Regions from separate parts of the Paenibacillus sp. FSL M8-0142 genome, predicted to be linked through region 2. Evidence: riboswitches for the same ligand, from Rfam matches in the RefSeq annotation. Region 2 holds a riboswitch; each other region holds the start of a gene.

Region 1 (7,649 bases), 370 kb from region 2:
CATCTCCCTTCTCCATGTCCAAACCTTCAACCTTTTGGCCCCGAGCCCTGCTACAGCCTCCTTCCCCGGCTTTCAGCGGTTTATTGAATTTTAAATCTATTTGTATCATGGAACCTTCCCTAGAAATTGAGAAGGGATACATTTCCATAGATTAGGGATAAAATCTTGTAATTTTATATTCTGTTAATAAATTCAAATCTCAGGAGCGTCCAGCCTCAAGGAAGCAAGGCTCCTAATCAAACGCTTTATGTACAGACCGTTCTATTTTCGGTATTAATGTCCTGGTAACAGAAAAAAGCTGTCCTAAGCAGACAAGCTACTTATAGGACAGCTCCCTTCACCTATATAGACGATTCCTCTACTTCAGCGGGCTAAGATGCTCATGCTTCAGCTTCCAAACTCCTTCCCCGGTCCGCACGAAAACATTGGTCGCTCTTCCCCTGCCGGTAGTAAACTTGCCTTGAGCATATCCCTCGTAGCGGTAGGTATAGATGCAGACCGCCGTCCCGGAATTCTCGGCAATCCACTTCACGTCGTCAGCGTAATAAACCTCGTCCCGAACGACGTCCCAGGCATGTTCGAAGTAAGCGCGGATCTCGTCCTTCGTAACGCAGCTGCGGTCCGAGAACCAGTAAACCGCATTCTCATCCAGCAGTTTAACCACTTGATCGAAATCATGGGTGTTCGTTGCCGATATGTATGCTTCCAGCGCTTGTTGGTATCCCATAAGTGTCTTCCCCCTCCTCCTCTCTCCTCGCCAAATCTCTTCCAAAACCTTTTGCTTTCGCCTTCGGCCCAATTCGTTCCATTCGATGATAACGGCGGATGTTCTTCTTCTCCTGCCCATCTCCAATAAATATAAAGCTAGCTCTCATCATGGAACAACCTATTTTCTCTGAAAAATTCTTACGCCTCCTAATGAAATCCCAGGTCTGCATCTCTACGGATTGTGCTAAGATATGAAGCAATACGAGCTCATTATCAAGAGAAAGAATGTCAACATGATCGTCATGAGACTTGTTCACAGCTTGCCGTCCCCCATACTCCGGCACAGACCTAACGGGACGAAGTGAATCCCTCCGAATACAGGTGATTGCGTATGATGAGTATTGCCGATTTCGCGGAGCGCACAGGCATCGTCCCCAGTGCTCTTCGCTTTTATGAATCCAAAGGAATATTAGTGCCTGCAGAGCGCCAGGCCAACGGCTACCGGACTTATGGCGACCATCAAATCCACGAAGCGAAGCTGGTAAACAGCCTCCGTCAAGCGGGAATCAGCCTTAACGACATCCGAGGTTTCCTTGAATCGGATGAGGAGACACGCTCCCGGCTGCTGGAGCGCTGGCGACGGGAGGCGGAAGCCCGAATTCTCTCCGTACAGATTGCAAGCCAATATCTGAACGGAATGGAACCGGGGCCAGGCAGTCTTCATCTTGTTAGATGGGACGAACCCCTGACCCTGCTATGGCAGCCTTATGAAGTCCATAAGCCTGTTCATTCCTATTCGCTGGCTTGCGAGCATGCCCTTCCGCAACTGCGTCAAGCAGGCATCCGCCCCCAAGGAACCGGCCTGATCCGGGTCCTGGATTCCCGGGAGTCCAGCGTTCTGATCGAAGTCGGCTACCAACTGGGCCGGGATCCTAATGCAAAATGCCGTTCACAATCGCTTCCACCCGAAGCATACTTGGAAACCTTGCCTCCTACCTTGTTCGTCTCCGTCGACAGCTCTTGGGAAGATATCTTTATCTGCATGCGGACGATCCGATTTTTGGAGAAGTTCGGCTTTAAGCCTTCCGGCAAACGGATCGAGCGGCATTTTGAGGACTCGGACTCCTTCGAAATATTAATTCCCGTCATGCAGTCAACCATGGGTTGACCTTCAAGTAACTTGAAGGTTTATACTGGGTTTGTTCGTTCCCAAAACTTTCTTGCTAAGGAGGAGTTTCGTAAATGCCTGCGCTAAAGCTCGATGATTTTGATGGAGGATTTATTATTGCCCCTTGGGACCGGTTCAAGGAGCTCATCACATGGTACAGCACGCACTTGGATTTGAAAGTGACATACGAGGAAGATTTTCCGGTCGAAAAAATGGCCACCCTGACATTCCCTGCACTCGGCTGTATTCATATCAAGTCCGTAGAGCATGGGCATCCCCATTTTGCGGTGGATTGGGGCCGGAACGGAAATGTCCGTTTTTGCTTTACGGCAACCGACCTGGATGCGGTACATACATACTTTCGCAATCAGAACATCCAAGTGACTGAAATTACGGAAGGAGCCTTCGACCGCACCTTTGACTTCTACGACCCGGTCGGCAACCGATTAACAGCGATCGAGCCCGAACCCGGGACCGAGGAATGGGTTGCCAAGGCCCCTACGGCACGCTTTCCATTTCAGGCTATCCCCCGCTTTGGCGTCGATAATCTGGAGGATGCGATCCAGTGGTATGAGACGAATCTGGGCGGCAAGGTCGAACGGATTAGCGAGGACGGCACTTCCGCGATCGTGATCATGACGAACGAAGGCGCGCCGGTCTACCTTGAGACTGCCCGTCCCGATCACACCAAGGACAGGCTGACGGTCGCTGCACGGCCGTACTGGGTGATCCGAAAAAAGGCCGATTTCTTCGAAACCCATAATCGCTTGAAAGAACAGGGCTGGCATGTTACGGATTTCGCCGGGAATCCCAAGACGCTGGTACTGTTCCACACCTACGATCTGTACGGTAACCAAATTAACATATGGTGTTATGAGGACTGTTAATTGCAAGCAATTTGATAAGCCAAAAGGCACTCCCTGAAGCAGGGAATGCCTTTTTTACTGAAGCCGCTTATTATTTACGTGCTCGTTTCCTGCCTTGATTTCACTAAACAAATTAACCTCCGGATCAGGAGTCTTTGGCTCAACAGCCGGATGTCCTGTACCTGCTCCGGTAAAGTATTGAGATAGCAAATCCTCCAACTGTGATAAGGTTACCGGCTTTGCGGAATCCTGCAGTTCATAACCAAGCAGTCCGTTGGGCTCGATCGTAGCCGTTTTCACATCACTTCGTTTGGATATCCCCTGCTGCCGCAATTTCATCTCAAGCGCATCCACGGTTAACCTTAGCTTTTTCATATTCTGCAATTGAAGCTGCCCATTCTCTATAACGATAACGGCTGGTCCCTTTATCCACCTCTCAAAACGGCTCCAACGCACTTGCATAAATTCGACCAGGATGAGAACCAGAATAAAGACCAGAGCCGCTGCAAAGGTCAGAACTAAGTTTTCTTCGGCGATCGGTTGAACGATGATCGTTCCGATGGAAATCATCGTAATGGTTGTGGGTACGGTCATTTGGGAGATTGATTTTCGACCGGATATGCGGAGCACCAGCATTCCAAAAATAATTAAAATAAGGGATTTCCAGATCTCATTCCATAGCTCATTCATAGACTTGTCTCCTCAATCGTTCAATGATTCCCTTATGTTTTGGTCAACGAGTAACCATCTTATGCATGCCCTTACTCATTTTGATGGATAATATTTAACTAGTCCCTCTCTTCCCCATTATTTTGGTTTGCGAATCGCGTAATTTCGGATACAATCAATGACTGAAAAAATTATCCTGAGGCGAGGGGTGCTCTATGCATCATTTCAATGAGATCTTCGTTCAATTGTTAATTTTGCTTGCGATATCGATGGGGGTTATCGCATTGGCCAAAAAAGTAAACCAGCCTTATTCGATTGCGCTCGTTGTGGTAGGTTTGCTGCTCGGATTGCTGCATATTCCCGTTTTGGACGAAGCCGAAACTTTTATTACGCAATCCAATGTATTCCAGGCGATCATCATCTCCTTGTTTCTGCCTATCCTGCTTGGCGACGCCACATTAAAGCTTCCTTTCTCCCACTTACGGCAGCAGAGCAAGCCGGTGGTTGCTCTGGCGATCGGCGGAACCTTTCTATCTTTCCTTATTATCGCACTGGCGATGTATGGAATCATGGGACTGCCTTTACCTGTAGCTTTTACCTTTGCAGCGCTTATGAGCGCAACGGACCCGATTAGCGTAATCTCCATCTTCAAATCCCTTGGTGTTTCCAAGAAAATGGTGACCATCATCGAAGGGGAGTCGCTTTTCAATGACGGCATCGCCGTCGTGTTATTCCAAATTTCATCCGTATACTTGCTCTCCTATATAGAGATGGGCTGGGCAGGCATAGGCAGCGGGATCTGGCTCTTTCTTCAGTTTAGCTTGGGAGGGATTGCGATTGGAGCCATCCTCGGCTTTCTGTTCTCACAGCTCATTCGTTTTTATGACGATTATCCGCTGGAGATTGCCTTTTCGATGTTGTTGTTTTTCGGAAGCTACTTTATTGCCGAGCACTTTCATGTCTCGGGAGTTATCGCCGTCGTCGTAAGCGGCTTGATCTTCGGCAGCTACGGCAGCCGGATCGGGATGTCCGAAACCACGAAGATGAATATCAATTCGTTCTGGGATGTCATTACCCTGGTTGCCAATTCATTGATATTCCTTATGATCGGCCTAGAAATCAAGCATATCGATTTCACGGATAAATGGGCGCTGATTATCGCCTCCATCATTATCGTGCTGATTGGAAGAACGGTCGCTGTTTATACCAGCTTGAGCTTCCTGCGGAAATTTCCGTCATCCTGGAAAGCTCTGCTGAATTGGGGCGGCTTAAAAGGGAGCTTATCGATTGCACTTGCGCTAAGCCTGCCCGCCTCCTTCGAAGGGCGCGACGATATCCTCGTCCTTACATTCAGCGTCGTCCTGTTCTCGCTTCTTGCACAGGGGCTGACGATAAAACCGTTGGTTACCAAGCTTACGCTGTCGAATCCCGTCAAGGAGACCGAATAACTAACTAGAGCAAGATCGAATATTTATTGAAAGTCCGAAACCTCGCGAGGGAACTCGCGTAGAATACCTAAGTATAGATTAAGCTGCATCGTTTCAATAACGTCACATGACACTTCGGGATCAAGGTTTACATTTAGATCTACCTAGCTTAGTATATACTACGATAATCTTATATTATTGATCGCTTAATCCCCACCACTTGGGGAGCGGGGGAACCAGCGAAGCCGCTAACGGCTTCAGGGGTGAATTCTTTCCAAGCCGGAAAGAACGGGGACTCTCAGACCCGAATCCGACAGCTAACCTCGTCAGCGTCTCGAGAGATAACGCCCGTGCAACTTTGACTTGTTTATTCGGAACACAGTCCAAAGCCTGGAAGCAGATTGTCTCTGCTACCGGGCTTTTTTTCCTTGGGTTCAGAAGACTCAAGCCGCTTGATCAGAAAGGAGCAGATGCATTCATGATACATCATGAAAAAATTATGGTGTGTGTTTATTATGGGCCGAACGGCGAACGGCTGATTCGGAGAGGAGGCGAGCTCGCCAAACTACTGCAATGTCCCCTCTATGTGATGAGCGTCATTCCCTCGGCTGTGGATGAACTCGATCTCGAGCAGGAAAAATTCATGGCCCTTTGGCAAACCATCTGCGATGAATATGGAGCTTCGTTCATCACCAAGCCTAATGATAATCGTCATAAAGCTTCGGACATCATCGCCGAGACCGCCAAGCATTATCAGATAACGCAGCTGGTCATCGGACAATCCGGCCAAACACGGTGGCAGGAAATCACACAGGGTTCATTCGTCAATGAGCTGCTTAATCGAATCGGCGAGACGGATCTGCACATCGTGGCTGTGCAGCGAATGGATCAACACATCGTGGAGACTCACGAGCGTGGAATTCCGGTTACGGTTGTCAGCAAAGATGGACTATATCTGATCCGTAAAGGTGAAGACGAAGGGGACGTTGTCGCGGAGGGGCTGTTCTTCAAGGAACTGAATACGGATTTCGAAACCGGTTTGTTGCGTATAAAAACCGATCGGGAATTCAAGTATTTAAAGGTAAGTCAGGGGAAAGTCGCAGACACTTCGTTTTTCCTAAGTCAAGCATCAACACCCCTTGACCATGAGAAGGATTATGGATAGTAACGCAACAACCCAACGATCCGCTCCCAGCAAAATCGAAATGTTCATCAACAAACAAAAAAGCAATATGAGCCCCCCTCAGCTCATCCTGATCGTATTTACCATCTTAATCTTGATCGGTACCTTGCTGCTCGCGCTTCCACTGTCCTCCGCCAGCGGTACATCCGTAGGACTGCTGGATGCATTATTTACTGCCACTTCCGCAATCTGCGTGAATGGCCTAGTTGTCGTGGATACCGGGAGCGTCTACTCAACCTTTGGCCAAGTCATCATTATGATATTGATTCAAACCGGCGGGTTGGGCTTTATGACCTTTGGTGTCATGGTTGCCATCGTGTTAGGGAAAAGAATCGGGTTAAAGCAGCGTCTCATGATTCAACAAACGACCCACTCCACATCGGCACAGGGACTGGTCAAACTATCCCTGTATATGGTGCTGATCTCATTTGCCTTTGAAACGCTCGGAACGATTCTCCTCGCCATTCGATGGCATGAGATCGGCTGGGGACAAGCACTCTATTATGGACTTTTTCATTCCGTCTCTGCCTTCAACAACGCCGGTTTTGCCCTTTGGTCGGACAGTCTCTCTTCCTTTGTCGGCGATCCTGTCGTCAACATAACGATTGTCTTGCTCTTTGTTATTGGCGGACTCGGGTATATTGTCGTTGTCGATCTGTTCCGCAAGCGCTCTTGGAGGAAGCTGTCCCTTCACTCCAAGATTGTCATTCTTGGAACGGGCATCCTATGCGTGTTCGGCTTTGCAGCGATTCTCGTACTGGAAAGCTGGAATCCGGCTACCTTCGGGCATTTGAACGGAGGCGAGCGGGTGCTCGCAGCATTCTTCCAGGGCATGACCCCAAGAAGCTCCGGGTTTAACACGATTGACATCAGCAGCATGCTGGCGGCTTCCCAGTTCATTATCATCATTCTGATGTTTATCGGAGCAGCCTCAGGCGGAACAGGGGGAGGCATCAAGATCAATACGCTTGTGGTACTCATACTGGCAACCATCCAAACCTTCCGTGGCGGCGGCCAAGTCCATGCCTTCCAGCGCAAAATTGCGATTGAAACGGTCTTGCGCGCACTAGCTGTCGTTATGAGTTCATTGGTAGCCGTACTTGTCGTTGCCCTCCTGCTCACGGTATCCGAGGGAATGCTGGAGGAGCATTTTCTAGAGGTTCTCTTTGAAGCGACTTCGGCCTTCAGCACAACCGGGTTGTCTATGGGACTCACGAGTGAGCTGTCTCCTGCCGGCAAATTCATTGTGATTGTCACGATGTTTGCCGGGCGGCTGGGTCCATTAACGCTCGCTTATGCGCTGGCTCAGAAAAAACGCTCCTCCAAAATCGGGTATGCGGAAGATCATGTGCTGATCGGTTAGATAACCTACAAGAATTAATAATAACCTTCCGCCTCTCTGTATCAAGGGTTAAACACACTAAAAATAGGATGCCGGAAATCGGCATCCTCCTTATTGCACTAGTATTAATCCGTTTCTTTTAATGAAGAAGGGACGGCTTCCTCGGCAGTCTGATCCGCTGAATAGCTCATCTTCCTTCCCCTTTCCCTTGACGAGAGCATCACTTCGCCGCGACGGCTTCGATCTCAACGAGCAAATCCGGCGAAGCGAGAGCTTTGACAATAAC
Region 2 (7,649 bases):
CCGGCGAGGGCTCCGAGCGAGATGAAGTAGGACATCCAGTCCTGCTCAATATACAGCAGCGCGAAGGCGACAGGGTCCTTCACGTTCAAGAGATGATACGGTACAAGGCCGGTTAATACCGCCGTAACGGCAATGTATAGGATGGCAACGATAAGCAGAGAGCCTAATATGGCGACTGGCAGGCTTTTCTGAGGCTGCTTCACTTCCTCCGCAGCTGTGGCGATGACGTCGAAGCCGATATATGCGAGGAAGGCGATGGCCGCCCCCGTCATGACCCCTTCGATGCCGAACGGAAGGAACGGCGTCCAGTTGTCCGGCTTCACGTAGAAAACTCCGACACCGATGAACAGAACGATGACGGCTATCTTCAGATATACCATGATGGTGTTGAGCCGGGTCGATTCCTTCGCACCCCGGGATACGATCCATGTAATCAACAGCGCGATGACGATCGCCGGCACATCCACGTATGTGCCTTTCGCAGGATTGAAGGCACTTGTAATGGCAACAGGAAGATGAATATTGAACCCGGACAGAATGCTCTGCACATACCCCGACCAGCTGCTGGATACGAGGGCGCTTGCAAAGCCGTATTCCAGGAGCAAATCCCAGCCCATCAGCCAAGCGAGGCCTTCCCCAAAGGCGGAGTAGCTGTACGTATACGCGCTGCCGGCTACCGGCACGGTGGAGGCGAATTCGGCATAGCATAGTGCGCAGAAGGCGCATACCAGCCCTGCCAGGAGGAATGACAAGATCAGTCCCGGACCGGCATGGGTGGCGGCCGTCACGCCGGTTAATACGAAAATTCCCGTTCCCACGATAGAACCGACGCCAAGGACGATCAAGTCCATGACGCCGAGCTGTTTCTTCAATGCGGAACGCACTTCTCCGCCTGTCAAAGGCGGAATCGGCTTCTTGCGAAGCAGATTGTGTTTCAAGCTCATAAATGGAGTCTCCTAGATGTTTATTTAGATAGATTTCCCCGATGCATGACCCATCCATTCCGACATTATAAAGAAAAATAAGACGCTTTGAAAGCCTAAGGCTGCCTGTCCCCAGAAAAAAGCCTATGTCGAAGGTGTTGGCGGCCATGCGCGTACGCTTTCCTTCGGTAATTACCAGTCTCTTCCCAATCCATCTCAGAAGAATCAGCATCAGCCGCTTGGGAGCGGATGTGGGAAGCGAACCGGATGCAAAGGCAGAAAAAAGCCCGTCCCCGCCATGGGTCCGGGCTGCAGCTATTTCTTCAAATGATAAGGAACCGTTGTAAGAATAACATCCCGCCGGTAAAGCAGATGAGCGCGAATGAGCAAGCTCGACTGATTGTGCAGGAAGTTGTGCCACCCCTTCTTCGGAATGAACTGTGGAATGACGACCGTCACCTGGTAGTCGGACTCGCTGGCCTTGCGCTGTACCGTGTCGATGAATTTAGTGAGCGGCGAGATGATGCTGCGATATGGCGAATGCAGCGTCACCAGCCGGACGTCCGGCTGCCACTTCTTCCATTTTTCCTCGAAAGCAATCTGGTCTTCCCGTTCGAAGTTCACGTAAACGGCGATGATTTGGTCAGCGGACAGTGATTTGGCATAATTGAGCGAGTTCTCCACCACATGCGTAATGCCGGCTACCGGCACGATAATGATGTTGCCTTCGATCGGCTTTGCCGGCTCGCAGGTCGTAATCCGCAGCTGATCGGCGACCGCCTCATAGTGATTCCGAATCCGGGTGAAAATCCAGATGATAAGCGGCAGAAACAGAAGCACCGACCACACCTGGGCAAATTTCGTGAAGAAAAAGATCAACGTTACCGCAAAGCTGATAACAGCCCCCGTCGAGTTAATGACCAGCTTGGGGATCCAGCCTTGAGGCTTCTCGCGAATCCACTTCACCATCATTCCCGTCTGCGACAAAGTAAACGGAATGAATACGCCGACGGCGTACAACGGGATCAGATGCTCGGTTTTGCCCTCGAAGGCCACGATCAGCACGATGGACAGAAGGCCAAGGATGATGATGCCGTTGGAATACCCCAAGCGGTCCCCCCGGACCGTGAACATTCGCGGGATGAACTTATCCTTTGCCAGGTTGACGGCCAGCAGAGGAAATGCCGAATACCCCGTGTTGGCGGCCAGGATCAGGATTAACGCAGTAGTCCCCTGAATGAAATAATACAGCGCGTTCCGGCCGAAGGTATGCTCGGCGATTTGGGAGACAACCGTCACCTCTTCGCTGGGGCTGACCCCGTAATAATAGGCCAGGAATACGATCCCTGAAAATAACAGGGCGAGCAGGGAGCCCATCGCGGCCAGGGTTTTGGCGGCGTTGTTCGGCGCGGGCTCCTTGAAGTTCGGGATGGCGTTGGATATGGCTTCAACCCCGGTCAGCGCCGAGCTGCCTGAAGCGAACGCCCGCAGGAGCAGAAACAGGCTCAGTCCGGCGACGGGCGTGCCGATCTTGGTGTGCAGGTCCGGCGAAGCGTGGCCGGTTGCAATATCGTAGAGACCGACGCCGATCAGAATAAACAAGGCCAGCACGAACAGGTAGACCGGATAGGCCAGGATCGAGGCGGATTCCGTCACGCCCCGCAAGTTCAGCACAGTAAGAAACAGGACGAACAGCACGGCGATCCCGACGTTATAGGGACGAAGCTCGGGAAAAGCCGACGTAATCGCATCCGTCCCGGCCGATACGCTGACCGCAACGGTTAGGATATAGTCGACGAGCAAGGAGCCTCCGGCAACGAGGCCTGGATACATGCCCAGATTCCGTTTCGACACGACATAGGCTCCACCGCCCTGCGGATAAGAGAAGATGATCTGTCTGTACGATAAGATCAGCGCCAGCAATAAGACGAGAACGCCGATGGCGATCGGGATGGAATACCAATAGGCAGCCGCGCCGACAGTCATCAGCACCAGCAGGATTTGCTCGGGGCCGTAGGCGACGGATGACAGGGCATCGGATGACAAAATCGCCAGGGCCTTGGTTTTATTCAATTTTTGATCGCCTAATTCATTGGATTTGAGCGGTCTTCCGATGAGGAAGCGCTTGATGGAAGATAGCATCGTGTTTCACCACCGATTCGATTTGGATTTTGGGTCGTTCTCCCCAAAAAAGCATAAAGCTATGTGGCTTGGGTGAATGGTCAAGGGCCGGGCATGGGATGCATCTCCATTTCGATTTTTTCGATTTTTGGCATAGAAAAAACACAGGTTAGAGCCTGTGTTTTTTGCACAAGTTCACAACCCTCCCATTAACGCCTACGAGGTTAGCTGTCGGATTCGGGCGCGAGAGTCGCCCTACCTGATGCCGCGCGGGACCGGCCGCGGTTATTCAGGATTCACCCCATAGTATGGCTGCCGCATCGGCAGGCATACGCTTTGGTTCCCCCATTTTCCTCTCTGGAAATTCGGCGAATCAACTGTGAGATTATATTGGATTTGAAATCTGAATAGTATATTACGCCTGCGGCATTCGATTGTAAAACGGCCTTTTGCCGCTATTTTCGGCAGTAAGGAACCGAATGATCCATAAGTAAGCGATTACATAGGATACGGACTTTCGCGGGATCATTATTTTGCAGATTTACGCAATAAATCGCTGAATGCGAAGATTTGGAAACTGAAAGCGCGGTAGGGAAAGCAGAAAACGCGGTGAGGGGAAAAGGTAGGCGTGCAGATAAAAGAGGATGCTCCTATCGAAGAAGCAAGCCGAACAGAGCATTCGCGGCCGCTTCTTGAGCCGCCCGTAATGTAAATTCGCCATGCCGTATCTCGGGGGAGGAGATACATGCATGGCGAATTTTTGGGAGTGGTCCATGATATGGCGAGGAGGAGAAAGGGTCTGGGTTTCTCATCCTTGCTCTTGATAGAAATATACCCGGGAGTTCGAGGGGTGAATCACATCTTTAGAAAAAAATGTATGACTTTACGATAAGGCTGATTTTTTTTAAGATAAGGGGATACGAAAGAGGCTGGAGCACAAGGGGGAGAGGACAAATTGATTCATCAGGAACACGGCGTATTTCCGGCGGTTTGCCCGCTGGATTGTCCGGATACTTGCAGCTTGCTGCTGCATAAAGAGAACGGGAAGATCGTAAAGGTTACAGGCAACCCCGACCATCCGATCACGCAAGGCGCGATCTGCAATAAAGTCCGCAATATGGCTCACCGGGTATACCATCCGGAGCGTGTGCTCTATCCGCTGCGCCGGACCGGCCCGAAAGGGGCCGGATTATTTAAGCGGATCAGCTGGGACGAGGCGATCCGGGAAATCGCGGACCGGTACAAGGCGCTGATTGAAACGGATGGTCCGGAAAGCATCCTGCCTTACAGCTTCTACGGGAACATGGGCATCTTGAGCGTAGACGGCATGGACCGCCGCTTCTTCAACAGGCTGGGCGCCAGCAAGCTGAAGCAGTCCATCTGCAATTCGGCCGGAAACGAAGGCTGGAAATCGGTCATGGGCTTCAACGGGGGGACGGTCCCTGAAGACACGGTGAACGCCGATGTGATCATCGTCTGGGGCGGCAATATCGTCAGCACGAACATGCATCAGGTGGTGCTCGCCGAAAAAGCCCGCAAGCGGGGCGCGAAGGTCGTCGTCATCGATGTTCATAAAAATCAGACCGGCCAATGGGCGGATTGGTTCATTCCGCTGTATCCCGGTACGGATGCCGCGCTTGCCGTCGGGATCATGCACGTCCTGTTCCGGGACGGGCTGGTGGATGAGGCGTTCATGGAACGTTATACGATCGGCCATGAGGAGCTGAGGGAGCATGTGAAGACGTACACGCCGGAATACGTGTCTTCCGTAACGGGCATTCCGGCCGACGATGTGGCGAAGCTGGCCGAGCTGTACGGCCGTGCCGGCGTGTCTTACATTCACATCGGCAACGGTCTGCAGCATCATGATAACGGCGGCATGACGGTGCGGAGCATTGCGGCCCTGCCGGCGCTGACCGGGCAGTGGCTCAAGCGGGGCGGCGGGGCCGCCAAATCAAACGGGGGTTACAACAGCATGAACAGCGAGGCTTTGGAACGGCCGGATCTGCGGCCGAACCCGGGTGCGCGCACGATTAATATGAACCGGATCGGGGAAGCGCTGGCCATGACCGAGAAGCCGATCCGCTCGGTATTCGTCTATTGCAGCAACCCGCTGGTGGTTGCTCCGGATACGGAGCGCGTGAAAGAGGGTTTTGCACGGGAGGATCTGTTCACGGTCGTTCACGATTTATTCATGACGGACACGGCCAAGTATGCGGATATCGTATTGCCGGCCACCTCCTCCTTTGAAAGCACGGACCTGTACGCCTCGTACTGGCACCAATACGTTCAGCTTCAGGAGCCGGTTATTCCGGCGCAGGGGGAAAGCAAGAGCAATGTTGAGCTGTTCTCCCTGCTCGGCCGGGCAATGGGATTTGAGGAAGAAGCCTTCCGGGAATCGGAAGAAGAGATGATTGCCCGTGCGCTTGATAATCCCGATAATCCGTATTTAAACGGAGTGACCCTGGACAGGCTGAAGGCAGAGCGCCATGTCAAGCTGGACATGACGCCTCTCGAGAGCTTCCTGGACCGGCTTCCGACCCCTTCGGGACGGATCGAGCTGTATTCGGCCAGACTGGCGGAAGCCAAGCTTCCGCCGCTGCCGACCTATGTGCCGCTGAAGGAAGGCTATGACGGGGTGCGGCGCGGACGGGGGAACCGGTATCCGCTGATGTTCATTTCCCCGCCGAACCACAATTTCTTGAACTCGACCTTTGCCAATGTCGAGAAGCATCAGAAGATGGAGAAGGAGCCGACGCTCCAGATCCATCCCGAGGATGCGGAGCAGCGCGGGATTGCCGACGGCGATCCGATCGTTGTGTTCAACGATCGCGGAACCTACGAGGCTCGCGCCAAAGTGGTGGATAAGATGCTGCCGGGCACCGTGGTCAGCCAAGGCCTCTGGTGGGAAGGCGAGGGCCGGAAGCAGCGGGCCAATGCCCTTACGCCGGACAGGCTGGCAGACATGGGTGAGGGGGCAACCTTCTTCTCGACCGTTGTCGAGATCAAGCGCACATAAGCCGAAGGGGAGGCCTCTCCCCGATATCGGAATATGCGCGAATGCCGTAAGCGGTACGGAGCTAAATGAATGCGCGGGGTGCAGTGCTTCAAATGCGATGGGCAATGCCCTGAAACGATCCATTTAACCGATACAAAAAAAGTAATTGATAAGATCAAGATGCCGTCTATCATTAGGCGGCATCTTTTTTTATGCCGTGGGCAGGCAGACTTTATACTTTTTCAAGCTGTGTCCGTACCGATCATCCGTCAGAAGTATAAAAAATCGCGGGTTTGTTATATAGTTTCACCCCATCGCCAAGGTTAGAATGTCCTTAAGTCCGAAAGACCGCAGCCCTTAGGCTGGCGTTAACGTGTGTCGCAAGGATGTTCGCATGCGCCTTGACTATATTTTTCAAGCGGGAGGAACAACATGTCCCAATCTGCACCGAAACAGCGGCCGGCAACGGTTACCCCGGGGCCCCGAATCCACAGCTCCAGCTTCTTGCGCCGCTTCATGAAACAATGGGATGTCCAGCTTATGGTCATTCCCGGAGTCATCCTCGTCTTCATATTCTCATATTTGCCGATGTACGGGGTGATTACCGGATTTATGGATTACAACCTGTTTACGGGCTCGAGAATTTGGGAGAATCCATGGGTCGGTTTCAAGCATTTCGAAGCCTTCTTCAACGCGCCGGAGTTTGAGCGGCTGATCCGCAATACCCTCGTCATCAGTTTGCTAAAGTTCTTTATCGGCTTCCCGGCACCGATTTTGCTGGCGCTTATGCTGAACGAAGTCCGCCATATGTTCTTTAAACGGACGGTCCAGACGCTTACCTATTTGCCTCATTTTCTATCTTGGGTCATCGTGGCCGGTCTGACGATGTCGATGCTGTCCACAGAGAATGGAAGCGTCAACATGCTTCTGAAAAGCGTAGGTTTGATCAACGAGCCGATTAACTTCCTCGGCATGAAGGAATATTTCTGGTCGATTCTAATCTCGGCGAATGTGTGGAAGGAAATCGGGTTCAACTCCATTGTGTTTATGGCTGCCATCGCAGGGATCGACCCGGCACTGTATGAAGCAGCCGATATCGACGGCGCAAGCAAATTCAAGCAGATTTTCAACATTACGCTGCCTTCCATCATGCCGGTTGTCATTATTTTCATGATTCTTGCCATTGGCAACCTGGTCAACGCGGGATTTGAGGATATCCTGCTTCTCGCAACGAATCCGGTGCTGAGGCCGGTGTCCGATGTTATCGATACGTACGTCTACCGCGTGGGGCTAGGCACACACCGCTATTCCTATGCTGTCGCCATCGGGCTATTCAAAGCTATCGTCAGCGTCACGCTCTTGACGATTGCCAACTACATGGCCCGCCGATCCGGCAACAGTCTGTGGTAAGATTCGCAAGCTTAGGAGGTACAGCATGTTAAAAAGAATCAGCTTCGGAGACAAGGTCATGCTTGCCGTCATATACGTTCTGCTTGGTCTATTGGCCTTCTCAGCGCTCTATCCGTTCTGGAACGCGGTGGCGATCTCCTTCAACGTCGGCGTGGATACCTCCAAAGGAGGCATCACGTTCTGGCCGCGTCAATTCA
Region 3 (7,649 bases), 380 kb from region 2:
CTGGAGGATTAATTATAGTGGCCTGCTGCGCAAGTGACGAAGAGGTGGTCCCCGCAGCCTGCCGAAGTCAACAACTGGTACGGGGCACATTTAATCTGAACTAGGCCGTCTCTGACGAACAATATCATTTTCCTCATGATCGCGGTGAGGATTTACATAGCGTTATGCCGACCGCGGGAAATTGCGCATAAAAAAAGACCTTCCTGCGGCCGGGTTCATAGCCGAGGAAGGCACCAAGGAGATATGAAAAAGGTTAGAATTAACAAAATGTGATTGTGTACCTATTATATACTAATATCTTTAATTTGTCACAGGTGTAGGGATTTCCGAGATACATTCATGGCAAACGATTTTACCTTTGAAGTACGTAACGTTCTCAGCATTGCCGCAGAAGATGCACGCAGGCTCATACTTCTTCAGCATGATGCGTTCACCGTCCACATAAATTTCAAGAGCGTCCTTCTCGCCAATGCCGAGTGTACGGCGCAGTTCGATTGGAATAACGACCCGTCCAAGCTCATCGACTTTCCTTACAATTCCTGTTGATTTCATCATAACTTATTAATGCCCCTCTCGCCATAATTTAAAAAAGTCATAATTCGACATAGTTCTATTTTTTATGTTATTTATAGTACCAACGATTCCCAAAACAGTCAACCTATATTTTTGAGATTTCGGAACCTATTTACGAAAATATAGTGAAATAAACCGCTGTCCTACAACGAAGTTACCATTTTTGAACCAAAAAACGCTTCACTTTTCAATATGTCGATTTGGAAAGCGCCAAATTACCTAATTCGACATTGTTCGACATTAGATGTCAAAAGAAGTGAAAATAGTCCAAGTCCTAAATTTATGACTTAAGGAGTGATTTATGATGCGCCTGCCAATCTCAGAGGAAAAAGTGTTTAAAGATCCGGTTCATAATTATATTCATGTACAGGATGATATTATCTGGCGGTTAATCGACACGCCGGAATTTCAGCGGCTTCGCCGGGTCAGGCAGCTGGGCACGTCCTATCTGACGTTTCATGGCGCAGAGCACAGCCGATTCTCCCATTCCTTGGGTGTCTATGAAATTACAAGAAGAATCATCTCGCAATTCGAGCGAAAAGGATACTCCGATTGGCCTGCGGAAGAGAGACAAGTGGCCCTATGTGCAGCGCTCTTGCATGATCTCGGGCACGGACCATTTTCCCATTCTATAGAAGAGGCGTTTCAGATGAACCACGAGGATTGGACATGCCGGATCTTGCTCGGCGATACGTGCGTGAACAAGGTGCTCCTGGAGCTGGGGGAGGACTTCCCGGAGCGGGTCGCTTCCGTCATCCGCAAGACGTATGACAAACCGATCGTGATGAATCTGGTGACGAGTCCGCTGGATGCGGACCGAATGGATTATTTGCTGCGCGATGCCTATTACACCGGCGTCAATTACGGGACGATCGACATCGACCGGATTCTGCGGATGCTGCGGCCGCATCGGGACCGGATCGTTGTGAAGGAATCGGGGATGCATGCCGTAGAGGATTATCTCATGTCCAGATATCAAATGTACTGGCAGGTGTATTTCCACCCGGTAACAAGAAGCTCGGAAATCATACTGCGCCAGATTTTCCGCCGGGCGAAGGAGCTCTATGAAGCAGGGTATGCGTTTCAGTTCATGATCGAACCGCTGCCAGCTCTGTTTGAAGGCCGCTTGACCGTTCAGCAGTATCTGCGGCTGGATGAGGCGCTCATTCAAACGGCGTTTCTGCAATGGACGGCCGAGCAAGACCAGCTCCTTAGCGAATTATGCGGCCGATTCATCCATCGGAAGCTCTATAAATATATAGAAATCGACACCGGCAACCCGGAGACAATCGACGCCATCCGCCAGGCGTTTCGGGAGGCGGGTCTTGATCCCGCATATGATGTGGAGATTGATTTTCCGACCGATCTTCCTTATGATAAGTTTCATTCGGGCATGCCGCTGAACGAGAAGCAAATTCTGCTGCTGGACCGGCATGACCAGCTTCGGGAAATTTCCGAGGTGTCCGATATCGTGCGCTCCATTAGCGGGATCCATAAGGGCCGGAATTATCTATATTACCCGGAGGAGAGGGTAGAGCCGCTGCTTGACCGGATGCCGGCCGAAGTTGCGGATTTATTTCGCAGGCAGGGATGAGTCCGTTATATTCGATGGACCATGGGCTTGGATCATGGATGGACCTGGTTCAAGGCCGGACGCACGAGGCATTGATAATGGACAACCATAGAACGGAATGATAAAGATTGTGCCGGATAAGATACGATCAAGGATCGACAAGAAAGGAGTGGGAGAGAACATGCTGTTCGACACACACACCCATCTGGATGCTCCCCAATTCGACGAGGACCGGGACGAGACGATTGCCCGGGCGCTTGAAGCTGGTGTTAGCCGGATGATCAATATCGGATTTAATCGCGAGACGATTCCGACCACAATGGAATTGGCGGAGACATATGATTTTATATATGCGGCGGTAGGCTGGCATCCCGTGGATGCGATCACGATGGAGGAGGGCGACCTGGAATGGATCGCTTCGCTCTGCAGTCATGAGAAAGTCGTTGCGATCGGAGAGATCGGCCTCGATTATCATTGGGATACGTCTCCGAAGGAGGTGCAGCACCGGGTGCTTCGCAGCCAAATCGGACTGGCCCGGGAGCTCCATATGCCGATTGTAATTCATAACCGTGATGCGCATGAGGATATCGTGAAGATTTTGAAGGAAGAGAAGGCTCATGAGGTTGGCGGCGTGATGCATTCGTTCTCGGGCAGCTGGGAAACGGCCAAGTTATGCCTGGATATGGGCTTTCATATTTCGTTCGGCGGGCCGATTACGTTCAAAAATGCCAAGCAGCCGAAAGAGGTTCTGGCCAAGGTTCCACTCGATCGTCTGCTCATTGAAACGGACTCGCCTTACCTGACTCCACACCCCTTCCGAGGGAAGCGAAATGAGTCCGCTTATGTGAAATTGGTGGCCGAGACGGCAGCCGAAATTCGGGGCATGTCCTTCGATGAACTGGTCCAAATTACCACTAAAAATGCTCTGGAACGATTTGGTATTTCGTGAAAACGGGAGCAAAAGCGATGAAATAGTGAGGAATTGCGATTAATTAAAGTTTTTTAACCTGAAAAGACGATTGTTTTACAATTTTTTAACCATTTACATCAAAAAATGTGCTTGATTGTTCCTTTACAACCTGCATGGAAACAGGATATCATCTTTTCAGTGATAAGAAGCTGCAAGTTTGCAAAGCTGAAACTTCAGCGATCATATTTCATGAACCGTCTCGCTTAATCTCCGAAGTCTGGGGAACGGGGGAACCGATACTGCCGTGCATGGTAAACTGTCGTGCACGAGCCGTATATGATTTCTTTATCGGGTCTTTGGGGTGAATGTGAAGGTCCTCGCCATGAGCGGGCGACCGGATCTAGGGCGTCTCTCTTACGTCCGAACCCGACAGCTAACTCCGTAAGCGAAGTAAGAGGGGAATTCTCGTGCATACCATTTCCATGATTTCAATCATCAGGAAGCCACGTTAGAGCCTCTAGTACTCTTTCACGCTGGCTTCTTTTATTTTTGAATATTGGAGAAGGTGTCGTCATACTGTTGGTAAACAGGAGGTGATTCCTAGTGGTGAACGGGAAGACGGGGATTGACGCAGGGCGTTAGATAGATAGCAGCACGCCTTGCGAGAATAACTGCTATAGTCACGTCAAAGGCATTCATGCGTTACCTAAGACGGCGGGACTATGAAGGAGGATGGAATAGTGGGCATTTTTCAACCTGAAGAAACCCATGAATCACAATCATCCAGCATGTCTTACGCATTGCGATGGAAGCATGAGAATTTGCGTCAATTGATGATGCTCGGCGCCATGGGGGCTGTTACGGTATCACTTCTCGTATCGCTGGTTATCCATGATCAATCGGGCAAGCAAGTTCAAATTGTGGTCGATGGCCGCGTAACCACGGTAGAAACCAGAGGATCGTTGCTTCAGGAATTGCTGGATGAGCAAGCGATCACGCTGAATCCGCAGGATCAGGTCTCGATGCCTTTAAACGGGACGATCCAGGATGGGGACCGGATTATCATTGACCGTGCAATCCCAGTTAAAGTAACAGTAGGGGGCACCACCAAAACCATATTCACGACCCAGGACACGGTCGATAGTGTACTCAAAGAAGCTGGCATTACGATCAAGGGTGAAGATATAGTAAAGCCGTCACAGGACACCAAGCTTACCAGTGATATGGACATTCAAATCGTTCGGGTTACGAAGCAGACCGTATCGGAGAAGGAGAACCGCGAGTTCCGCGTCATCAAGACTGCGGATCCGTCGCTGGAGCGCGGTGATAACCGTGTCATTCAGCGGGGCGAGCCGGGCGTTCTCGTTCATCACTACGAGAAGGTGTACCATAACGGCAAGCTCGTATCCAAGACGAAGGTCTCGCAAGAGGTCGAGCGTAAGACGAAGGACAAAATTATTGCCGTAGGCACGAAGAAGGTAGAGAAGCCTGTCGTGCTTCAAGCGGCAGCGACTCCGAATGTGAAGTCTGCCCCAGCGAAGCTTACGGGCACTAGAAAGGTGTCCACCGCCAAAGCGACGGAGAATAACGTCATCTCCAGAGCGGGTGTTGATTTCAAATACCAGAAAGTGCTGAATAATGTTTCAATGACCGCATATTCCGCTGAGCAGGCGGGAATCGGAACCCGCACGGCTTCCGGAACACGGGTAACCGAGGGCCGGACGATTGCAGTTGATCCGAGCATCATTCCGATCGGCTGGTGGGTGTACATCGAAGGCATTGGCTTCCGCCGTGCAGAGGATACCGGCGGAGCGATTAAGGGACATAAAATTGATGTGTATTACGATTCGCTGAAAGCGGCCATGAACTTTGGCCGGAAATCGGGGCGCACCGTTTATGTGATCGGTCCCGTAAAGCCTGATTTGAACTAATGAATCCCAATTTCTAATGACATTGCCATTCTAATGCTAACGAATTTAGCTTATAATAGATCATAATGAAGAAGAGGAGAAACTCCTCTTCTTTTGTTTTGCGGCGTATTGGTCGCATTTTGGGGCCATCATGTAAAAAATACGCCGTATGGTTTGAGCCGATGCCAATTCAAGGAGAACGGTCGGACAGGCGGTATGTGTCCTTTTGGGAAGGAAGAGAGAACGTTATGATCCGAGAAGTAATTGTGGTTGAAGGCAGGGACGATACGGTAGCGATCAAGCGTGCGGTGGATGCCGACACGATCGAGACCGGCGGCTCTGCTATTAATAAGCATACGCTGCGCCGTATTGCCCTCGCGAAGGAGCGCAGGGGGGTTATTATCCTGACAGACCCCGATCATGCAGGGGAACGGATTCGCAAGATCATCGACCGTCATGTCCCCGGCTGCAAGCATGCCTTCATACCGGAGGCGGATGCGACGCGCAAGGGCGATATCGGAGTCGAGAACGCATCTCCGGAGGCTATACGTCATGCCCTGGATCGCGTCCACACCTCATTTGAGGGGGCGGAGAGTCAGATCAGCCTGGAGGATATGATCGATGCGGGGCTGACGGCTCATCCGGAGGCTGCAGCCCGGAGAATGTTCATGGGAAATGTCCTGGGTATCGGGTATTGCAACTCCAAGCAGTTCCATAAACGTATGGCGATGTTTCAAATATCGCGTGAAGAGTTTCTGGCGGCGCTTGCGCAGCTGGAAGAGGGAGGCCAAAGCTGATATGAACCGGATGGAAGATATATCGACACCTAGACGCACGAAGGAGATCATTGCCCGCCATGGCTTTTCCTTTAAGAAGAGCCTGGGACAGAATTTTCTGATCGACCAGAATATTTTGGGCAAGATTGTGGAGGCGGCCGGCCTTGATAAAGAGAAAGGTGCGCTTGAGATCGGTCCCGGCATCGGGGCGTTAACAGAGAAGCTGGCTCAGATGGCCGGAGCCGTTACCGCAGTAGAGATCGATCAGCGCCTGATTCCGATTCTTAAGGAAGTGCTGGAGCCTTACGATAACGTTAAAGTTCATCATGGAGATGTCCTTAAGGTGGATCTGCACGAGCTGTTCCGCCAGGATTTCGCGGAGGTGGGGAAGGTAAGCGTTGTCGCCAATCTGCCGTATTACGTGACGACCCCTATTCTGATGAAGCTGCTGGAAGAGAAGCTGCCGCTGGAGAATATTGTGGTCATGATTCAGAAAGAGGTCGCCGAGCGGATGGCCGCAGCGCCGGGAAGCAAGGATTACGGAAGCCTCAGCATTGCAGTTCAATATTACAGCGAGCCGAAGCTCGTCTGCATCGTTCCGCATACCGTGTTCATCCCGCAGCCCAATGTGGAATCGGCCGTCATTCGGCTCGCGGTAAGGGAGGAGCCTCCGGTTTCGGTTGAGGATGAGTCCTTTTTCTTCGAGGTGGTTCAAGCCTCATTCGCCCAGCGGCGAAAGACGATTGCCAACAACCTGAAGAGCCGGTTCTTCGCCGATGAAGGACGCGAGCGGCTGGAGCAGCTGCTGGAGGAAGCGGGGCTCGATCCGAAGCGCAGGGGAGAGACGCTGAGCATCGAGGAGTACGCACGGCTGAGCAATGTCCTGTTTGAGGCGGGGATTCGTTAGAAACGGAACGAAGTGTGGTCTGGTCATGGCTTTAGGATATTCAATCAGGTCAAGGCAAGCCGCCTGAGGGAAAATTGCCGCCATGACGAACCAATGGCTCCATTAGCCCATACCATAGGGTAGGGGTGATGTTGTGATGAACTTGGGAGACTTGGTCGTTCGTAAATCCTACGGCGGCGATGTAACGTTCCGGGTAGAAGGATTGCGGCATAATCTTATCGTCATCAAAGGCACGGAATTCCGGCTGCTGGCCGACGCTCCCGCCGATGACCTGATCCAGGTACCGCATCCCGCCGTAAGCGAGCGAACGAAGCAGGCACAGATTAAGGCGAATGAGACGCTGGAGAGCCTGCAGAAGCGCCGACAGGAAGAAAGTGAGCGGCAGCTGAAGAGCCTTAGGAATAACGGCGGCCCGCAGGCTGCTAAAGGATATTTCGACGTTCCGGGCAAGGTCCTGCATCTGGACGGGGATCCCCAGTATCTGAAGAAGAGCATGGCGCTTTATAACCAGCTTCGGGTCCCTGCGGAAGGCCATTATGTGAATGAATCGGCGATGGCCGATACGTTGTATCGGCTCCTTCCGCGGGTTCGACCCGATATCGTCGTGATTACAGGTCATGACGGGGTTCTTAAGCGAAGACAGCCGTATGATTTATACAGTCTGGACAGCTACAAAAATTCGCATAACTTCGTATCGGCGATCCAGGTGGCCCGGCAATATGAGCGGAACCTGGATACCTTGGTTATCGTGGCTGGAGCATGCCAGTCGCATTTTGAAGCGCTGCTGCAGGCAGGAGCCAATTTTGCGAGCTCGCCGGGCAGAATTCTCATCCATGCCCTAGACCCGGTCTATGTGGCCGCCAAGACCGCCTATACGTCGGTTCGGGAAACGGTCAACCTCAACGATGTAATCCACCATACAATCAGCGGCAGTCAAGGCGTAGGCGGAATTGAGACCAGGGGCAGCTACAGGATCGGCCTGCCGAGCCTCCAGGATCTG

What was found. Region 2 has a riboswitch for cyclic di-AMP ahead of NSQ46_RS01820 (APC family permease). Riboswitches for the same ligand answer to the same signal wherever they lie in the genome.
Region 1: it holds a riboswitch for cyclic di-AMP, as region 2 does, so the genes downstream of both, NSQ46_RS03450 (histidine kinase) here and NSQ46_RS01820 (APC family permease) in region 2, are expected to answer to the same signal.
Region 3: it holds a riboswitch for cyclic di-AMP, as region 2 does, so the genes downstream of both, NSQ46_RS00145 (3D domain-containing protein) here and NSQ46_RS01820 (APC family permease) in region 2, are expected to answer to the same signal.

The regions. Positions count from the first base shown of each region.
Region 1 is NZ_CP152008.1:780,293-787,941, reverse strand. Features, by position in the region: gene NSQ46_RS03480 (nuclear transport factor 2 family protein) at 359-727, opposite strand; gene NSQ46_RS03475 (hypothetical protein) at 675-1,025, opposite strand; gene NSQ46_RS03470 (MerR family transcriptional regulator) at 1,100-1,876, shown strand; gene NSQ46_RS03465 (VOC family protein) at 1,951-2,763, shown strand; gene NSQ46_RS03460 (DUF421 domain-containing protein) at 2,818-3,432, opposite strand; gene NSQ46_RS03455 (sodium:proton antiporter) at 3,627-4,859, shown strand; cyclic di-AMP (ydaO/yuaA leader) riboswitch at 5,032-5,184, shown strand; gene NSQ46_RS03450 (histidine kinase) at 5,317-6,003, shown strand; gene NSQ46_RS03445 (TrkH family potassium uptake protein) at 5,996-7,384, shown strand; gene NSQ46_RS03440 (RidA family protein) at 7,584-7,649, opposite strand, start outside.
Region 2 is NZ_CP152008.1:409,948-417,596, forward strand. Features, by position in the region: gene NSQ46_RS01815 (amino acid permease) at 1-944, opposite strand, end outside; gene NSQ46_RS01820 (APC family permease) at 1,239-3,065, opposite strand; cyclic di-AMP (ydaO/yuaA leader) riboswitch at 3,243-3,425, opposite strand; gene NSQ46_RS01825 (molybdopterin oxidoreductase family protein) at 4,000-6,063, shown strand; gene NSQ46_RS01830 (ABC transporter permease subunit) at 6,475-7,452, shown strand; gene NSQ46_RS01835 (carbohydrate ABC transporter permease) at 7,478-7,649, shown strand, end outside.
Region 3 is NZ_CP152008.1:27,491-35,139, forward strand. Features, by position in the region: gene rsmI (16S rRNA (cytidine(1402)-2'-O)-methyltransferase) at 1-12, shown strand, start outside; gene NSQ46_RS00130 (AbrB/MazE/SpoVT family DNA-binding domain-containing protein) at 301-555, opposite strand; gene NSQ46_RS00135 (HD domain-containing protein) at 878-2,167, shown strand; gene NSQ46_RS00140 (TatD family hydrolase) at 2,328-3,095, shown strand; cyclic di-AMP (ydaO/yuaA leader) riboswitch at 3,307-3,520, shown strand; gene NSQ46_RS00145 (3D domain-containing protein) at 3,797-4,987, shown strand; gene rnmV (ribonuclease M5) at 5,215-5,763, shown strand; gene rsmA (16S rRNA (adenine(1518)-N(6)/adenine(1519)-N(6))-dimethyltransferase RsmA) at 5,765-6,649, shown strand; gene yabG (sporulation peptidase YabG) at 6,786-7,649, shown strand, end outside.